DNA from 3 places in the Herbaspirillum sp. C9C3 genome. Region 1 is predicted to be linked to each of the others. Evidence: predicted binding sites of a transcription regulator. Region 1 holds the regulator's gene; each other region holds the start of a gene.
The links. The regulator sigma-54, encoded in region 1, starts transcription at its own class of promoters, with help from an activator protein. The targets are predictions, from matches to a motif close to TGGCANGNAANCTGCTTT.
Positions count from the first base shown of each region.

Region 1 (5,655 bases):
TGATCATCGCCATGACCGGCAACGACGACTCCTCCCTGGCCAGGCTGGCCGCCGTGCACCTCAACGTCGGCGTGGCCAAGGAAGCCTGTACCCTCAACCTGGCCCCGACGGCCAGCACCACGGCTACCCTGGCCATGGGCGATGCGCTGGCGGTGTCGCTGCTGGACGCACGCGGTTTCGTCGAGGAGGATTTTGCCCGCTCCCACCCCGGTGGTGCACTGGGCCGGCGCCTGCTGACCCACGTGCGCGACGTCATGCGCAGCGGCGAAGCGATTCCCGCCGTGCGTCCGGATGTGTCGCTCTCGGCCGCGCTGATGGAAATCACGCGCAAGGGCATGGCCATGACCGCCGTGGTCGATGAGCAATTCCGGCCCATCGGCGTGTTCACCGATGGCGACCTGCGCCGTCTGCTGGAGCGCGGTACGGACTTCACCAGATTCCGTATCGCCGATGTCATGCACGCCCATCCGCAGACCGTCCAGCAGGACCAACTGGCGGTGGACGCGGTGCAGCTCATGGAACAGTTCCGCATCAACCAGCTGCTGGTCACCGATGCGGACGGCGTGCTCACGGGCGCGCTGCACATCCACGACCTGACTCGCGCCAAGGTGATCTGATGAACGCGCCAGCCTTCGCCAGCACCCTGCCCGCTGCTGCACTCGCCAAGGCGGCCGCGATCCGCCTGATGATCTTCGACGTCGACGGGGTACTGACCGATGCCGGTCTGTACTACGGCGACGAGGGGGAAGTCTTCAAGCGCTTCAACGCCCTCGACGGCCACGGCATCAAGATGATGCAGCAGTACGGTACCGCCGCCGCCATCATCACCGCGCGCCAGTCTCCCTACGTGTTGCGCCGCGCGCGCGACCTGGGCATTGCCCATGTGTTCCAGGGCATCCATGACAAGCGCCAGGCCTTCGAGCAATTGCTGCAGCAAGTACAGCTCACCCCGCAGGAGTGCGGCTACCTGGGTGACGACATCATCGACCTGCCGGTGCTGACCCGCGTGGGTTTCAAGGCCTGCATGGCCAACGGTCATCGTGAGGTGAAATCGCGCAGCGACTATGTCACGCAGGCCGCCGGCGGCCATGGCGCGGTGCGCGAGATCTGCGACCTGGTGCTGGCCGCACAAGGCAACTACGAGGCGGCGCTGGCGCCGTACCTGGCATGAGCGGGCGCAGCGGCGAACGCCAGGCCGAACGCATCCGCCTGGCGGTGATCCTGGTGATCCTGATCGCGGCGGCCCTGGGCAGCTTCTGGGTCATGCAGGTCATGCGCGCCTCCGGCGACCAGCAGCCGGCGCAGCGTCCGCGCGGCAAACCCGACTACTATCTGGAAAACTTCAGCTACGTGAAGATGGGTCCGACCGGCCTGCCGCGCTATGACGTTTCCGGCGTCAAGATGGTGCACTTCCCCAGCGATGACTCCTTCGAGATCACCAAGCCGGTGGTGCACAACCTGGACCAGAATCAGGCGCCCATGCAGCTCTATTCGGATACCGCACGGGTCACCGACGACCAGACCCAGATCCACATGTACGGCAATGCCAATGCAATCCGCGCGCCCTACAAGGGCCGCGAAGAAATGCACCTGGTCTCGCAATACCTGCTGCTGTTACCCGATGATGAAATCGTCAAGACCGACAAGCCGGTCGCCATGACCATGGGGACCACGCGCCTCAATGGGGTGGGCATGGTGGCCAACAATGCGACGCAGGTGGTGCAGCTGCTCGGCAATGTACGCGGCTATTACGAGCCCGCACCGAAGAAACGCTAAGCCGGTTCAGTCCCGGACAAGAACGCCAAGAATCGAACAGACAGGAAACCAATGAAACGCTCACTCTTACTGCCGATGCTGATGCTGGCTGCCGTGTGCGGTGTGGCCAACGCCGAGAAGGCGGACTCCACCAAGCCCACCAACATCGAGGCAGACCAGATGGTCTATGACGACGTGCGCCAGGTGAAGACCTTCACCGGCAACGTCGTGATGACACGTGGCACCCTGATCATCAAGGCCGGCCGCGTGGTATTGACGACCGATCAGTACGGTTATGAAAATGCGGTGCTGTATGCCGCGCCTGGTGCGCTGGCAACCTTCCGCCAGAAGCGTGACGGCGGCCCCAATCTGTGGATCGAAGGCCAGGCCGAGCGCATCGAGTATTCGGAGCAGACGGAAGTGTCCAAGCTGTTCCAGCGCGCCCACATCCAGCGCATGGACGGCGACCGCATCACCGATGAAGTCAACGGCGAATTCATTTCCTATGACAGCCGCGCCGAATTCTATTCGGTCAACAACACTGCCAGCGGCCAGAGCAAGCCGGGCGCGGGCCGCATCACGGCCGTGATCCAGCCCAAGAACCCGCCGCCGGCCACGGACGCCCAGCCCGCAGCACCGGCCCAGCCGGCAGCGCGTCGTCAGAACGGAAAGGACCAGTAAGGATGGTAGCCAGTTCGCTGGTCGTTCGCGGCCTGAAGAAAAGTTACGGCGCGCGCCAGGTGGTGCGCGATGTCTCGATGGAAGTGCGCAGCGGCGAAGTGGTCGGCCTGCTCGGCCCCAATGGTGCCGGCAAGACCACCTCGTTCTACATGATCGTGGGGCTGGTACCCTCCGATGGCGGCGAGATCGACCTGGATGGCGCGCCCATTTCGCGCATGCCCATTCACAAGCGCGCCACCATGGGCCTGTCCTACCTGCCGCAGGAAGCCTCGGTGTTTCGCAAGCTGACGGTGGAAGACAACATCCGCGCCGTGCTGGAGCTGCGCCAGGAAGACGGCAAGCCGCTCTCGCGCGATGAAATCGAGGGCCGCCTCAACAACCTGCTGCACGAACTGCAGATCGAAAAGCTGCGCGAAAGCCAGGCCCTGTCACTGTCGGGCGGTGAGCGCCGACGCGTCGAGATCGCTCGCGCGCTGGCCACCGATCCGCGCTTCGTGCTGCTCGATGAACCGTTTGCCGGTATCGACCCGATTGCGGTGATCGAGATCCAGCGTATCGTGCGCTTCCTCAAGGAGCGCGGCATCGGCGTGCTCATCACCGACCACAACGTGCGCGAGACGCTGGGCATCTGCGATCGCGCCTACATCATCAACCAGGGCACGGTGCTGGCCAGCGGCAATCCGGAAGAGATCATTGCCAACGAGTCGGTACGCCGCGTCTATCTGGGCGAGCACTTCCGCATGTAAGCAGCACAGTCGCCCTACGTATCGAGCATCACCGACACCCAGGCATCACGCAACGACAGGCACAGCAACCCGCGGGCCACGCCGCTTTCAGAAAGACAGATGAAACAGTCGCTCCAGTTACGTACCTCGCAGCACCTCGCATTGACGCCGCAACTGCAGCAGTCGATCAGGCTGCTGCAACTGTCGACGCTGGAACTGCACCAGGAACTGGAACAGATCCTCTCCGACAATCCCCTGCTGGAGCGTCTCGATGACGCTCTCGACAATTCGGTGCGTCTGCTGGCCGACGGTGCCGTCTCCAGTTCGCCTTCCAGTGGCGTGGCCGACACCCCTCATGAAAACAGCGGCGAAGCGACGCCCGCTGCCAGCGATGGCGATTCCAGCTTCGAGTACCAGGACAACAATCCGGACACCGGTGTCACCGGTGATGCCGACTGGAGCTTCGATGACGTCGCCCGCAGCGGCAAGTCACCCGATGACGACGATGCCCGCCCGCAGCTGGAAGCCCATGAACTGACCCTGCGCGAACACCTGCTGGAACAGATCCGCGTGACTGCGCGCACCCTGCGCGATCGTGCGCTGCTGGAACTGCTCACCGATGCGCTCGACGAGAGCGGCTATCTGGAAGAACCGCTGGAGGACATCCTCGCGCGCCTGCCTGAAGAGCTGGGTATCGACATGGAAGAGCTGTCGATTTCGCTCAAGCTGCTGCAGAGCCTGGACCCGGCCGGCGTGGGCGCGCGCAGTGCCGGCGAATGCCTGGCCTTGCAGATCCGCCGCCTGCCCAAGATCCCCTTTGTCACGCGCAAGCTGGCGCTGAGGATCGTTGAGGATTACCTGCCGCTGTTCGCCCAGCGCGACTTCAACAAGATCAAGAAGGCCCTCGATTGTGACGACGAAGACCTGCGTGAAGCCCAGGCCGTGATCCGCCAGTGCCGTCCGCATCCGGGTGCCGAATTCGCGCGTGACGCCTCGGACTACGTGGTGCCGGACGTGATTGTCAAGCAGACAAAGAACGGCTGGCAGGTCATGCTCAACCATGAGGTCATGCCCAAGCTGCGCGTCAATGCGATGTACGCCAGTGCCTTGAAGCAGGCCAAGGGCGAAGGTTCGCTGTCCTCGCAGTTGCAGGAAGCCAAGTGGCTCATCAAGAACATGCGGCAACGTTTCGATACGATTTTGCGCGTCGCGCAGGCTATTGTGGAACGTCAAAGAAACTTCTTTTCCCATGGTGCAGTGGCCATGCGCCCCCTTGTGCTGCGTGAAATTGCTGATACACTGGGTCTACACGAGAGCACCATCTCTCGCGTGACGACTCAGAAATACATGCTCACTCCGCATGGTATGTTTGAGTTGAAATACTTCTTCGGTAGCCACGTCGCGACTGAAACCGGAGGCGAAGCTTCCTCCACCGCGATACGGGCGCTGATCAAACAGTTGATAGGAGCCGAAAACCCGCAGACCCCATTATCCGATAGCAAGATTGCGGATATGCTGGCAGAACAAGGCATGGTGGTCGCGCGACGCACAGTCGCCAAATACCGCGAAGTGTTGAAGATTCCGCCAGTCAATCTCCGCAAGTCCCTCTGAGTTTTTCCTCAGTTTTTCTGCAGTACCGTTGCTGTGTTCAGGCAAGCATCCCGACTGATGCCCACGCCATCCGACACGAAGACCGTGCCCGTGGTACAGCTGCAGCAGGATCGATTGCACGAACCTCCAGTGACTTCACGATAGGAGTCTTGTATGAATCTGACCATCAGTGGACACCACCTCGAACTGACCCCCGCCATCCGGGAATACGTGCAAAGCAAGCTCTCGCGTATCAAGCGCCATTTCGACAACGTGATCGACGTCAGCGTGATCCTGAGCGTAGATAAACTCACAGAAAAGGAAAAGCGCCAAAAAGCGGAAATCAACGTCCACATCAAGGGGAAGGATCTACATGCGGAAAGCATCGCACACGACCTCTACGCTGCCATTGACACCCTGATCGACAAGCTCGATCGCCAGGTCATCAAGCACAAGGACAAGTTGCAGGAGCATCACTCCATTGCCAAGCGCCTGCCGGACGACACGCCCGAGGATGCGGTAGCCGGAGCGGCATAAGCCAGGACACCAACGGCAAGCCACCTCGCAGCCTGCAGGGCTGCTGAGAAAGCCAGCCGGATTTCACGAGGAAGGGGCGCGCAAGCGCCCTTTTTCATTGGGGCCACAGCATCTGTCGATGCCTGTGAAAAACATATAAATCATTACGCAGGGCGACTGCCCGGCAAACCCGGCAGTCAACATTGTTCACCGCTCTGCTTGAATGTCTTGCGCAGCACCCTCATCTACTGCCCAGAGGAAACTGCATACGGTATAAATCATTTCCTTGATGCAATTTCCCGCCGGCTCGGACGGACGAATGGCGTGCTGCCGATTTCAACGCGCCTGCCGGCTTTTCCCTATAATGTCGGGCAATCCCATTTTTAAA
Region 1 is NZ_JABFMQ010000017.1:78,238-83,892, forward strand. Features, by position in the region: gene HNO82_RS16005 (KpsF/GutQ family sugar-phosphate isomerase) at 1-617, shown strand, start outside; gene HNO82_RS16010 (KdsC family phosphatase) at 617-1,171, shown strand; gene lptC (LPS export ABC transporter periplasmic protein LptC) at 1,168-1,776, shown strand; gene lptA (lipopolysaccharide transport periplasmic protein LptA) at 1,828-2,436, shown strand; gene lptB (LPS export ABC transporter ATP-binding protein) at 2,439-3,182, shown strand; gene HNO82_RS16030 (RNA polymerase factor sigma-54) at 3,282-4,772, shown strand; gene hpf (ribosome hibernation-promoting factor, HPF/YfiA family) at 4,926-5,288, shown strand.

Region 2 (5,655 bases), on a different contig from region 1:
GGCCATAAACGATGTAGGAATGGCCGACCACCCAGCCGATGTCAGACGTGCAGAAGTAGGTTTCCCCGGGCTTGCCGCAGAAGATGTGCTGCATGGAGGACGCCAGCGCCACCGCATAACCGCCCACGTCGCGCTGCACGCCCTTGGGCTTGCCGGTCGTGCCGGAGGTATAGAGGACATAACTGCACTCGTTCGATTCCAGCCAGGCCACCGGCACCGGCTGATCCAGATGCTGCTGGCGCAGGGGCGCATAGTCAACGTCGCGCCCCGCCGTGCGCGCCATGTCGGCCAGGCCGCGATCGACCAGCAGGACCTTCTGCGGCTTGTGCTGCGCCAGGTGGATCGCCTCGTCCAGCAAGCCCTTGTAGGCAATGACCTTGCCACCGCGTGAACCGGCATCGGCCGAGACGATCAGGCTCGGCTGTGCATCATCGATGCGCGAGGCCAGGCTGTTGGAGGCAAAGCCGCCGAAGACCACCGAATGCACCGCACCAATGCGCGCACAGGCCAGCATGGCAAAGACCGCCTCGGCGATCATCGGCATGTAGATCAGCACCCGGTCGCCGCGCTGCACCCCCAAGGCCAGCATGGTGGCGGCCATGGCCTGGACTTCGCGATGCAGTTCGGCGAAATCGTAGACGCGCTCGGTGTTGGTTTCCGTGGAAATGGCGATCAGTGCGGCCTGCTTGGGTCGCTCGCCAAGGTGGCGGTCCACCGCGTTGTAGCAGAGATTGGTGGTGCCGCCGATGAACCAGCGCGCAAAGGGGGCCCGGGAATAATCCAGGGTACTGGTGAAGGGCTTGTTCCAATGGATGCGCTGCGCTTCTTCCGCCCAGAAGGTCTCGGGCTGGTCGATGGAGCGGCGATAAAAATCCTCGTACTGCATGACGTCTCCTCATGTCTCTCGAATTGGACAACCGCTGCAGACCTTGCGCGGCGTGGCCCGCAGGGTGATGGTCGCGTGGCTCTGAGGCATGTACAGCGGCATCTCTGCCATGCGTGGCCCTCATGCGACGGTGAAACCAGTCTTGCACCTGAATCTTACGAGCGGCTGAATCGGCAGCATCGACGCGCGATCACGGCTGATACAGATCAAGTGCAACAACGAAAAAAGCGGGAGCGTTGTCGACGGCATGAAGCCGTCAACATGACAAGGGAGGAGCAAACGTGAGGTGGAAAGAAAGCGCCGGCGTCAGGCCATCACGACGGCGCAGCGCCAAGGCTTCAGCGTGTGCGACAATCGTTGGCCAGTTGCTGCCCGATCTTGGAATTGAGCAGCATGGACTTCGACGGGATCTGGATCCACACCAGGCCTTCGCCCTTGTTCTCCAGACGCACTGCACCGGTCGAGGTACTGACCGGGTTCATCATGTAGCTGCTGCCCTTCCACACCAGCGTGACCCCATCGGTGACGCGGCCATCCATGCGGATTTCCACCTTGTTGCCCATCTCGCAACTGAAGGCACCGGTTTTGAGCTGGGTCGCCCAGGTCGGCTGCGTGGCCGCCGGCGATTGCAGCAATTGCGGCAGCAGTGGTTTGGTCTCGGTGACGGGCACCGGCGTGGAAGAACAGGCCGACAGTGCAACGGCAACGGTGGCGGCCAGGCAGAGGGATGTCAGGGGCAAGGCGCGAGGACGGCGGGAAACGATGGCAGCAATCATCGGATGATCCATGGAGAGTCAGAGGTGGACGCAGAGGCGGAAAAGATCCGCCCGCATCTTAACAAGATATTGCGACTGACTCGACCATATGTAACGCTTGTTACAAATCGGCCTGATCGCCCGGGTCGGCCCGCCCCGTCTCCTTCGCCGGGGAATGGGGCGACCGGCACACGCCGGCCGCCGCTCCCTTCTTCTTGCTGCTCCCTCTCCCTCTCTTGCTCCTTGCTCCTTGCTCCTTGCTCCTTGCTCCTTGCTCCTTGCTCCTTGCGCCGCTGTACCTGCCAGCCTTACTTGCGCTTGCCGATCGGCACGAACTTCAGATCTTCCGGTCCCACGTAGTTGGCCGAGGGGCGGATGATCTTGTTGTCGATGCGCTGCTCGATGATGTGCGCCGCCCAGCCCGAGGTACGGGCAATGACGAAGAGCGGCGTAAACATCGCGGTGGGCACGCCCATCATGTGGTAGGACACGGCCGAGAACCAGTCCAGGTTGGGGAACATCTTCTTGATGTCCCACATGACCGTCTCCAGACGCTCGGCGATGTCGAACATCTTGGTCGAACCGGCTTCCTTGGAGAGCTTGCGTGCCACTTCCTTGATGACCTTGTTGCGCGGGTCGGAGATGGTATAGACCGGGTGACCGAAACCGATCACCACTTCCTTGTTCTCGACGCGACGGCGGATATCGGCCTCGGCCTCGTCCGGATTGTCATAGCGCTTCTGGATCTCGAAGGCCACTTCATTGGCGCCGCCATGCTTGGGGCCGCGCAGGGCGCCGATGGCGCCGGTGATGGCCGAATACATGTCCGAACCGGTGCCGGCGATGACGCGACCGGTGAAGGTGGAGGCATTGAATTCGTGTTCCGCATACAGGATCAGTGAGGTGTGCATGGCCTTCTCCCAGGCCGCCGAGGGCTTCTCGCCATGCAGCAGGTGCAGGAAATGGGCACCGATGGAATCGTCGTCGGTCTCGACCTCGATACGGTTGCCGTTGTGGCTGTAGTGGTACCAGTACAGCAGCATCGAACCCAGCGAAGCCATCAGGCGATCGGCGATGTCGCGCGCACCGGGGGTGTTGTGGTCATCCTTCTCCGGCAGCACGCAGCCCAGCGCGGAGACGCCGGTACGCATCACGTCCATCGGATGCGAGGCGGCCGGCAACCATTCCAGCGCTGCCTTGACGTTGGCCGGCAGGCCGCGCAGGGCCTTCAGCTTGGCCTTGTAGGCGCGCAGTTCGGCAGCCGTCGGCAGCTTGCCGTGCACCAGCAGGTGGGCGATTTCCTCGAACTCGCAGCTATCGGCCACGTCGAGAATGTCGTAACCGCGATAGTGCAGGTCATTGCCGGTCTTGCCGACGGTGCACAGGGCGGTGTTGCCGGCAGTCACGCCGGAGAGGGCAACGGACTTCTTGGGCTTGAAACCTGCGGCTTGTTGTTCGCTCATCGTGTTCTCCTCGTATTCGGTATGGGGTGACAATGCTTTGTCGGAAGGGGCTTACTTGTTCTTCTGCTGGGCAAACAGCGCATCGAGGCGCTGTTCGTAGCTGTGGTAATCGATGCGGTCATAGAGTTCCATGCGGGTCTGCATGGTATCGACCACGTTCTTCTGCGTACCATCGCGGCGGATCGCCTGGTAGACGTTTTCAGCGGCCTTGTTCATGGCGCGGAAGGCCGACAGCGGATAGAGCACCAGCCCCACGTCGGCATCCCTGAGTTCGTCCACCGTGAACAGCGGAGTCGAACCGAACTCGGTGATGTTGGCCAGGATCGGTACCTTCACCGCATTGGCGAACTGCTTGTACATGGCCAGGTCGGTGATGGCTTCCGGGAAGATCATGTCGGCACCGGCCTCGACGCAGGCCACGGCGCGCTCGATGGCGGCATCCAGCCCTTCCACGGCCAGCGCATCGGTGCGCGCCATGATGACGAAGTTCTCGTCGGTGCGGGCATCCACGGCGGCTTTGATGCGGTCTACCATTTCCTGCTTGCTGACGATTTCCTTGCCGGGACGATGGCCGCAGCGCTTGGCGCCGACTTGGTCTTCGATGTGCATGGCGGCGGCGCCGAACTTGATCATGGACTTGACGGTCCGCGCCACGTTGAAGGCCGAGGCACCGAAGCCGGTATCCACATCCACCAGCAGCGGCAGGTCGCACACGTCGGTGATGCGGCGCACGTCGGTGAGCACGTCGTCCAGATTGGAAATGCCCAGGTCAGGCAAGCCCAGCGAACCCGCCGCCACGCCGCCGCCGGACAGATAGATCGCGCGGAAACCGGCGCGCTTGGCCAGCAGGGCGTGGTTGGCGTTGATCGCGCCGATGACTTGCAAGGGGGATTCTTCCTGGACGGCCTGGCGGAACGCTGCGCCTGCGGAATGGAGAGCCATGGTGGACACCTTCTCGATGAGGTTGGAATGCGGAAAGTCTGGACCAACTGCGTCACTGCTTGACTGCGTAAAGCGACAGGCGGACGTGAGGCACACCCGTCCTGCGACATTTGCGTTCACCATTGCAACGGCCGTGCCATCGCAGTGCAGCATCCGATGGCAAGGGCCCCGAAGAAACCTTCATATCTCCTGAAACCCCCGTCAAACAAGGCTCGCCACCGGACGGGGCGGGCTCGCCCCGGGCTTGCGCCGGAGCTGCCAGCTTGATCTGGCACAAGCATCCATGTTTCATCAGTGTTACATTGACGTTTCACCGAAACACACTGAACGCCCACCATGAAACGCCCTGCCCCTGCTGATCGCCTGGCCGACAAACCCGTGATCTGGACCGTGTCCGTGTCGCGCCTGTCCGAACTCTTCCGCGACATCACGCTGGAATTCGACGGCGTGGCCGACATCGAGCCCATTCATCTCGGTTTCGACGAGGCCGTACGCGCCATCCGCGAGCGCCTGGCCAGCGAGCGTTGCGATGTGGTGATCTCGGCCGGTTCCAATGGTGCCTATCTCAAGAGCCGCCTGCCGGTACCGGTGGTGGTGGCGCGCGCCAGCGGTTTCGACGTGATGCAGGCGCTGGCCCGCGCGCGGCAGATCAGCGCGCGCATCGGGCTGGTCACCTATCAGGAGGCGATGCCGGCCCTGAGCGAGTTCCAGCAGATGTTCGGACTGGACATTGCCCAGCGCACCTATGCCACCGAGGAAGATGCGCGCGCCGTGGTACAGGAACTGAAAGCTGGCGGCGTGCAGGCGGTGGTCGGGGCCGGGCTCATCACCGACCTGGCCGAGGAAGCGGGCATGCAGGGCATCTTCCTCTACTCCTCGGCCACGGTGCGCCAGGCCTTTGAAGATGCGCTGGAACTGGCACGCCTGACGCAACTGGAAAGCTCGCGCGGCCCCAGCCTGTCGGTGGCAGACAGTCTGCGCGCACGGCATCACCTCAAGGACTTGCGCGGCGACTCGGCGGTCATGGAAGCGGTGCGCCAGTCCATTACGCTGTTTGCACGTTCGCCGGCCAATGTACTGATCCAGGGCGAGACCGGCAGCGGCAAGGAACTGGCGGCCCAGGCCATTCACCGCGCCCATCCGCGCATGCAGGGCAAGACCCAGGCCGCGCATCCGTTCGTGGCCATCAATTGCGGGGCGCTGGCCGAATCGCTGCTGGAATCCGAACTGTTCGGCTACGAGGAAGGCGCTTTCACCGGTTCCCGCCGTGGCGGACGCGCCGGTGTGTTTGAGGCCGCACATCGCGGCACCCTGCTGCTCGATGAAATCGGCGAGATGCCGCTGCCGCTGCAGACGCGACTGCTGCGCGTGCTGGAGGAGCGCGAGGTGGTGCGCGTGGGGGGTACGCGGCCCATTGCGGTCCAGGTGCGCATCATCAGTGCCACCCATTGCGACCTGGAAGCGCGGGTGCGGGAAGGCCGTTTTCGCGCCGACCTGTATTACCGCCTGAGCGTGCTGCGCCTGCAACTGCCGCCCTTGCGCGCGCGCCGTGAAGACATTGCGGCGCTGGCCGAATGGCATCTCAAACATGCGCTGGCCGCACTCGATG
Region 2 is NZ_JABFMQ010000008.1:139,122-144,776, reverse strand. Features, by position in the region: gene HNO82_RS10470 (propionate--CoA ligase) at 1-886, opposite strand, end outside; gene HNO82_RS10465 (hypothetical protein) at 1,225-1,662, opposite strand; gene prpC (bifunctional 2-methylcitrate synthase/citrate synthase) at 1,950-3,104, opposite strand; gene prpB (methylisocitrate lyase) at 3,156-4,046, opposite strand; gene prpR (propionate catabolism operon regulatory protein PrpR) at 4,383-5,655, shown strand, end outside.
Region 2: a site for sigma-54 is predicted at 4,168-4,185, ahead of prpB (methylisocitrate lyase). Genes of this name have one in related genera too.

Region 3 (5,655 bases), on a different contig from region 1:
GTCATCCCGGTGGACTTCGCGCTGGTGTGCGCCACCAACCAGCCACTGCGCGAAATGGCCGCGCGTCATGCCTTCCGCGAAGACCTGTACTACCGTATCAACGGCTTGCAGGTGAAGCTGCCAGCTCTGCGCGAACGCAGCGACCTGGTCGGCCTGATCGAGCGCATTCTGGAGCAGGAAGGCGGCGCCGACGCGCCGCGCTTCGATACCCAGGCCCTGGCCCTGCTGCAGGCCAGCCGCTGGCCGGGCAATCTGCGGCAGCTCTCCAACCTGATCCGCACCTCCCTGGCCATGGCCGAGGGCCAGGCCTGGATAGGGGTGGAACACCTGCCAGATGACTTTCTGGAAGAGGCGGCGCCCGTGCAGGCGGCTTGCGAGATGCCGGTACACATGGCATATGAAGAAAAACGCGAAAAATCGCTCTCCATGCACGACAGCGAATGGGCTGCCATCGAGCGCGCCCTGCACACCCATGACGGCAACGTCAGCGCCGCTGCCAAGGCGCTGGGCGTGTCGCGCAATACGCTCTACCGGCGCTTCAAGTCACGCGGGCACTGAGCGGCGCCAGCGCGTCGTATTCCTCATCGGTAAACAGCCGCGAGCGCGTCAGGAAGCGCTTGCCGCTGCCGTTCTCCAGCGAGAACATGCCGCCGTTGCCATTGACCACGTCAATGATCAGTTGCGTATGCTTCCAGTATTCGAACTGGTCGGCGCCGATGTAGAACGGCACGCCATCGATCTCTCCCAGATGCACATCGGTATCGCCCAGCGTGAAGTCGCCGGCGGGATAGCACATCGGCGCGCTGCCATCGCAGCAACCGCCGGACTGGAAGAAGATCAATTCACCATGCCGCCTCTTCAACTGACGCAGCAAGTCCACCGTGGCCTCGGTGGCCGTTACCCTGGGCAATGCCTTCATCGCCATTCTCCTGTCGGATCTACCATAAAAGCGGCGCCGGCCGCGGGGAGGCGGACCGGCGCCGAAGCTGCCTTGCTGCAAGGAGTCAAACGAAGATCACGCGATCAGAAGAAGCCCAGCGCCTTGGGGCTGTAGCTGACCAGCAGGTTCTTGGTCTGCTGGTAGTGGTCCAGCATCATCTTGTGGTTTTCACGGCCGATGCCGGATTGCTTGTAGCCACCGAAGGCCGCATGCGCCGGATACAGGTGATAGCAATTGGTCCATACGCGACCAGCCTGGATCTCGCGACCCATGCGGAAGGCACGCGTGCCATCGCGGGTCCACAGACCCGCGCCCAGGCCGTAGAGGGTGTCATTGGCGATGGACAGGGCTTCTTCCTCATCCTTGAAGGTGGTCACCGAGACGACGGGGCCGAAGATTTCTTCCTGGAAGATGCGCATCTTGTTGTTGCCCTGAAACACCGTCGGCTTGACGTAATAGCCCGTGGCCAGGTCGCCGCCCAGTTCTTCACGTCCGCCGCCGGCCAGCACCTTGGCGCCTTCCTGCTTGCCGATGTCGATGTAGGAGAGGATCTTTTCCAGCTGCTCCTGCGAGGCTTGCGCGCCGATCATGGTGCTCTTGTCCAGCGGATTGCCCTGCTTGATGGCGGCCACGCGCTTCAAGGCGCGTTCGATGAAGCGCTCGTAGATCGATTCCTGCACCAGCACGCGCGAAGGGCAGGTGCAGACTTCGCCCTGGTTCAGCGCGAACATGGCGAAGCCTTCCAGGGCCTTGTCGAAGAATTCGTCATCCTTGTCCAGCACGTCGGCAAAGAAGATGTTGGGCGACTTGCCGCCCAGCTCCAGGGTCACCGGGATCAGGTTCTGCGAGGCGTACTGCATGATCAGGCGGCCGGTGGTGGTCTCGCCGGTGAAGGCGATCTTGGCGATACGCTTGTTGGAGGCCAGCGGCTTGCCCGCTTCCACACCGAAGCCCTGCACGATGTTGACCACGCCGGGCGGGATCAGGTCAGCGATCAGTTCGATCAGGACCATGATGGAAGCCGGGGTCTGCTCGGCCGGCTTCAAGACTACGCAGTTGCCGGCGGCCAGCGCCGGGGCCAGCTTCCACACCGCCATCAGGATGGGGAAGTTCCAGGGGATGATCTGGCCGACCACACCCAGCGGCTCATGGAAGTGGTAGGCATAGGTGTCGTTGTCGATGGGGCAGATGCTGCCTTCCTGGGTGCGCACGGCGGCGGCGAAATAACGGAAGTGGTCGATGGCCAGCGGGATGTCGGCGGCCATGGTTTCGCGGATGGGCTTGCCGTTGTCCAGAGTTTCGGCGGTGGCCAGCAGCTCCAGGTTGGCTTCCATGCGGTCGGCGATCTTGAGCAGCATGTTGGCGCGCTCGGTGGGGGAAGTCTTGCCCCAGCTCTTCTTGGCGGCATGGGCGGCGTCCAGCGCCAGTTCCACGTCTTCGGCGCTGGAGCGGGCCACTTCACAGAAGGCGCGTCCGATCACCGGGCTGATGTTCTCGAAGTATTCGCCCTTGACCGGGGGCACGAATTTGCCACCGATGAAGTTGTCGTAGCGTTGCTTGAAGGGGTCGCGTACGCCGAGTTTGCTGATGTCTGCCAGGTTCATGTCGTCTCCGTTCGGGTTATGGTTGAAATCCCGCCGCGATCATGGCCGCGGCGGAGGTTCATCCCTCTGGATGGCAAATCGCATGCCAGCCTGCAAACCTGCTCTGGAAGCGCCTTGCGCGCCAGCATCATTGTCACGCTGTGTCAATCTGGCGCAGCCCGGGACAGCGCAGAGGGACAGCCTGACACACTCTTTTTCTTGCACTGCGGACGTAAAAAAACCGGCCAGCGGCCGGTCTCTCGTGATGCTTGCGCTGTCCTGAATCAGACGGCATCCGGCCCGGTTTCGCCGGTACGGATACGGATCACCTGTTCCACTTCCTGCACGAAGATCTTGCCGTCGCCGATCTTGCCGGTGCGGGCGGCCTTGATGATGGCGTCCACGGCCTGCTCGACCACCTTGTCGTCCACCACGACCTCGATCTTGACCTTGGGCAGGAAGTCGACCACGTATTCGGCACCGCGATAGAGTTCGGTGTGGCCCTTCTGGCGACCGAAGCCTTTCACTTCGGTGACCGTCAGGCCCGTGACGCCGACTTCGGCGAGGGATTCACGCACCTCGTCCAGCTTGAACGGTTTGATGATGGCGGTCACTTGTTTCATGGCAATTCCTCTCTTGGTATGTCGTAAAGAAACGATCTCAACGATCTATTGAATAGCGGATACAGCATTTATTATTATTTTACTGGCAAGACCATGGCGTCCTGCCCACTTGCACATTGTCAATCAGGCGTGCCCAGCTTTCAACCTTCTTGCACAAGCCGGGCCATAAAAAGCCGGATTCAGTCCTCCAGATCGGGAATACGTTCCAGATCCCGGAGCCAGACGGTGGCCTCGCCATCGCTGGGTGCGCGCCAATCCCCACGCGGCGAGAGCGAGCCGCCCGAGCCGACCTTGGGCGCATTGGGCACGCAGGAGCGCTTGAACTGGCTGGTCTTGAAGAAGCGATAGACGAAGATACCCAGGTTTTTCTTGATCTGCGGCAAGCTGTACTGGTTGCGCGCACCATGCAGGCCATCCGGCCAATGGCCGATGCTGCGGTCTTGCCAGGCGCTGTGCGCCAGGAAAGCCACCTTGGCCGGCGTGAAGCCATAGCGCAGGATGTAATAGAGATTGAAGTCCTGCAACTCGTAGGGACCGATGAAGTCCTGGGTACGCTGGCCCGGCTCGCCGTCCGAGGCACCCGGCACCAGTTCCGGGCTGATTTCGGTTTCGAGGACGTGGATCAGCACTTCCGGCTGTTTCAGTTCCAGCGAACCGGATTCCGCCACCCAGCGCACCAGGTGGGTGATCAAGGTCTTGGGCACGCTGGCGTTGACGTTGTAGTGCGACATGTGGTCGCCCACGCCATAGGTACACCAGCCCAGCGCCAGCTCGGACAGGTCGCCGGTGCCGATGACGATGGCACCGTGATGATTGGCCAGGCGGAACAGGTGATTGGTGCGCTCACCCGCCTGCACGTTTTCGAAGGTGATGTCATAGACCGGCTCACCGCGTGAATACGGGTGATCCAGGTCCTTCAACATCTGTTCGCAGCTGGGGCGGATATCGATCTCCTGCGCCGAGCAGCCGACCTGCGCCATCAGCTGATGCGCCTGCACCAGCGTGCGGCTGCTGGTGGCAAAGCCGGGCATGGTATAGGCCAGGATGTTGGAACGCGGCAGGCCCAGCTTGTCCATGGCCTTGGCGCAGACCAGCAGCGCATGGGTCGAATCGAGACCGCCGGACACACCGATGACGACCTTCTTGATGTTCGAGGAAGACAGGCGCTGCACCAGTGCCTGCACCTGGATGTTGTAGACCTCGCGGCAGCGCAGTTCGCGCTGTTCGGCATTGGCCGGCACGTAGGGGAAGCGTGCCACCCGGCGTTGCAGCGGCAAGGACTGCTCCTGCGGGATCTGCACATCGAAACGTACCACTTCGAAGCGGCGCACTTCGTCGGCGTGGCGGCGCACCGACTGGCCAAACGTGGTCTGGTGGAAGCGCTCACGGGAGAGGCGTTCCAGGTCGATGTCGGCATAGATCACGTGACCGCCTTCGGCAAAGCGCTCGGACTCGGCCAGCAGTTCACCGTTCTCGCAGATGAGCGCCTGACCATCCCAGGCCAGGTCGGTGGTGGATTCGCCATTGCCCGCCGACGAATACAGATAGGCCGCCAGGCAGCGCGCCGATTGCTGCGACACCAGCTGATGGCGGTAACCCGACTTGCCGACCACGATGTTGGAGGCCGACAGGTTCACCAGCACGGTGGCACCGGCCAGCGCGGCAAAGGAAGACGGCGGGATCGGCACCCAGACGTCTTCGCAGATCTCGATGTGGAAGCGGAAGTCGGGGATGTTGCCGATCTCGAACAGCAGATGGCTGCCGAAGTCCACGTCCTGCCCCAGCAGGCGGGTACGGCGGGTGACGGCGCAATCGGCGCTGCTGAACTGGCGCGCTTCGTAGAATTCGCTGTAGTTGGGCAGGTAGCTCTTGGGCACCACACCCAGGATGCGGCCGTTGTGGACCACCACGGCGCAGTTGTAGAGCTGGTGATCGACCTTCAGCGGCATGCCCACGATGAGAGCGGCGGAGATGCGCATGGACGCTTCCAGCACCGATTGCAGGGCCTGCAGGGAGGCTTCCAGCAAGGCGCGCTGCTGGAACAGATCTTCGCAGCTGTAGGCCGACAGGCCCAGTTCGGGGAAGGACACCAGGGCCGCACCACGGGCGGCGGCCTGTTCGGCCAGGGCGATGGTAGCTTGCGCGTTGAAGCCGGGATCGGCCACCTTGCAGTCCGGCACTGCCACGGCGACGCGGGCGAAACCGTGGTTGTAGAGATTGAAGAAGGGGCTTTGCATAGCGTGTGTTGGACTCCGTGCACTTCGCCAGGGCGGCGACGCGTTCTGTTCATTTTGCGTAGAATGCCTGTTCGAGCGGGCCGTGGGCCGCGCCATCTTTCGCAGGTCACTTGCAGTCCATGGATTATCGCACGCGAATCGTTTCTTCTCTGGCCGAGATCGGCCCGTCCCGCTGGGATGCGCTGGTGACAGCCCAGGCCGAGGGCAATCCCTTCCTCTCCTACGCCTTCCTGCATGCGCTGCACGAGAGCGGCAGCGCCAGTCCGGAATCC
Region 3 is NZ_JABFMQ010000001.1:37,715-43,369, reverse strand. Features, by position in the region: gene HNO82_RS00190 (sigma-54-dependent Fis family transcriptional regulator) at 1-558, shown strand, start outside; gene HNO82_RS00185 (DUF779 domain-containing protein) at 539-919, opposite strand; gene adh (aldehyde dehydrogenase) at 1,024-2,544, opposite strand; gene HNO82_RS00175 (P-II family nitrogen regulator) at 2,808-3,146, opposite strand; gene HNO82_RS00170 (NAD(+) synthase) at 3,326-5,383, opposite strand; gene HNO82_RS00165 (GNAT family N-acetyltransferase) at 5,503-5,655, shown strand, end outside.
Region 3: a site for sigma-54 is predicted at 2,615-2,632, ahead of adh (aldehyde dehydrogenase). Genes of this name have one in related genera too.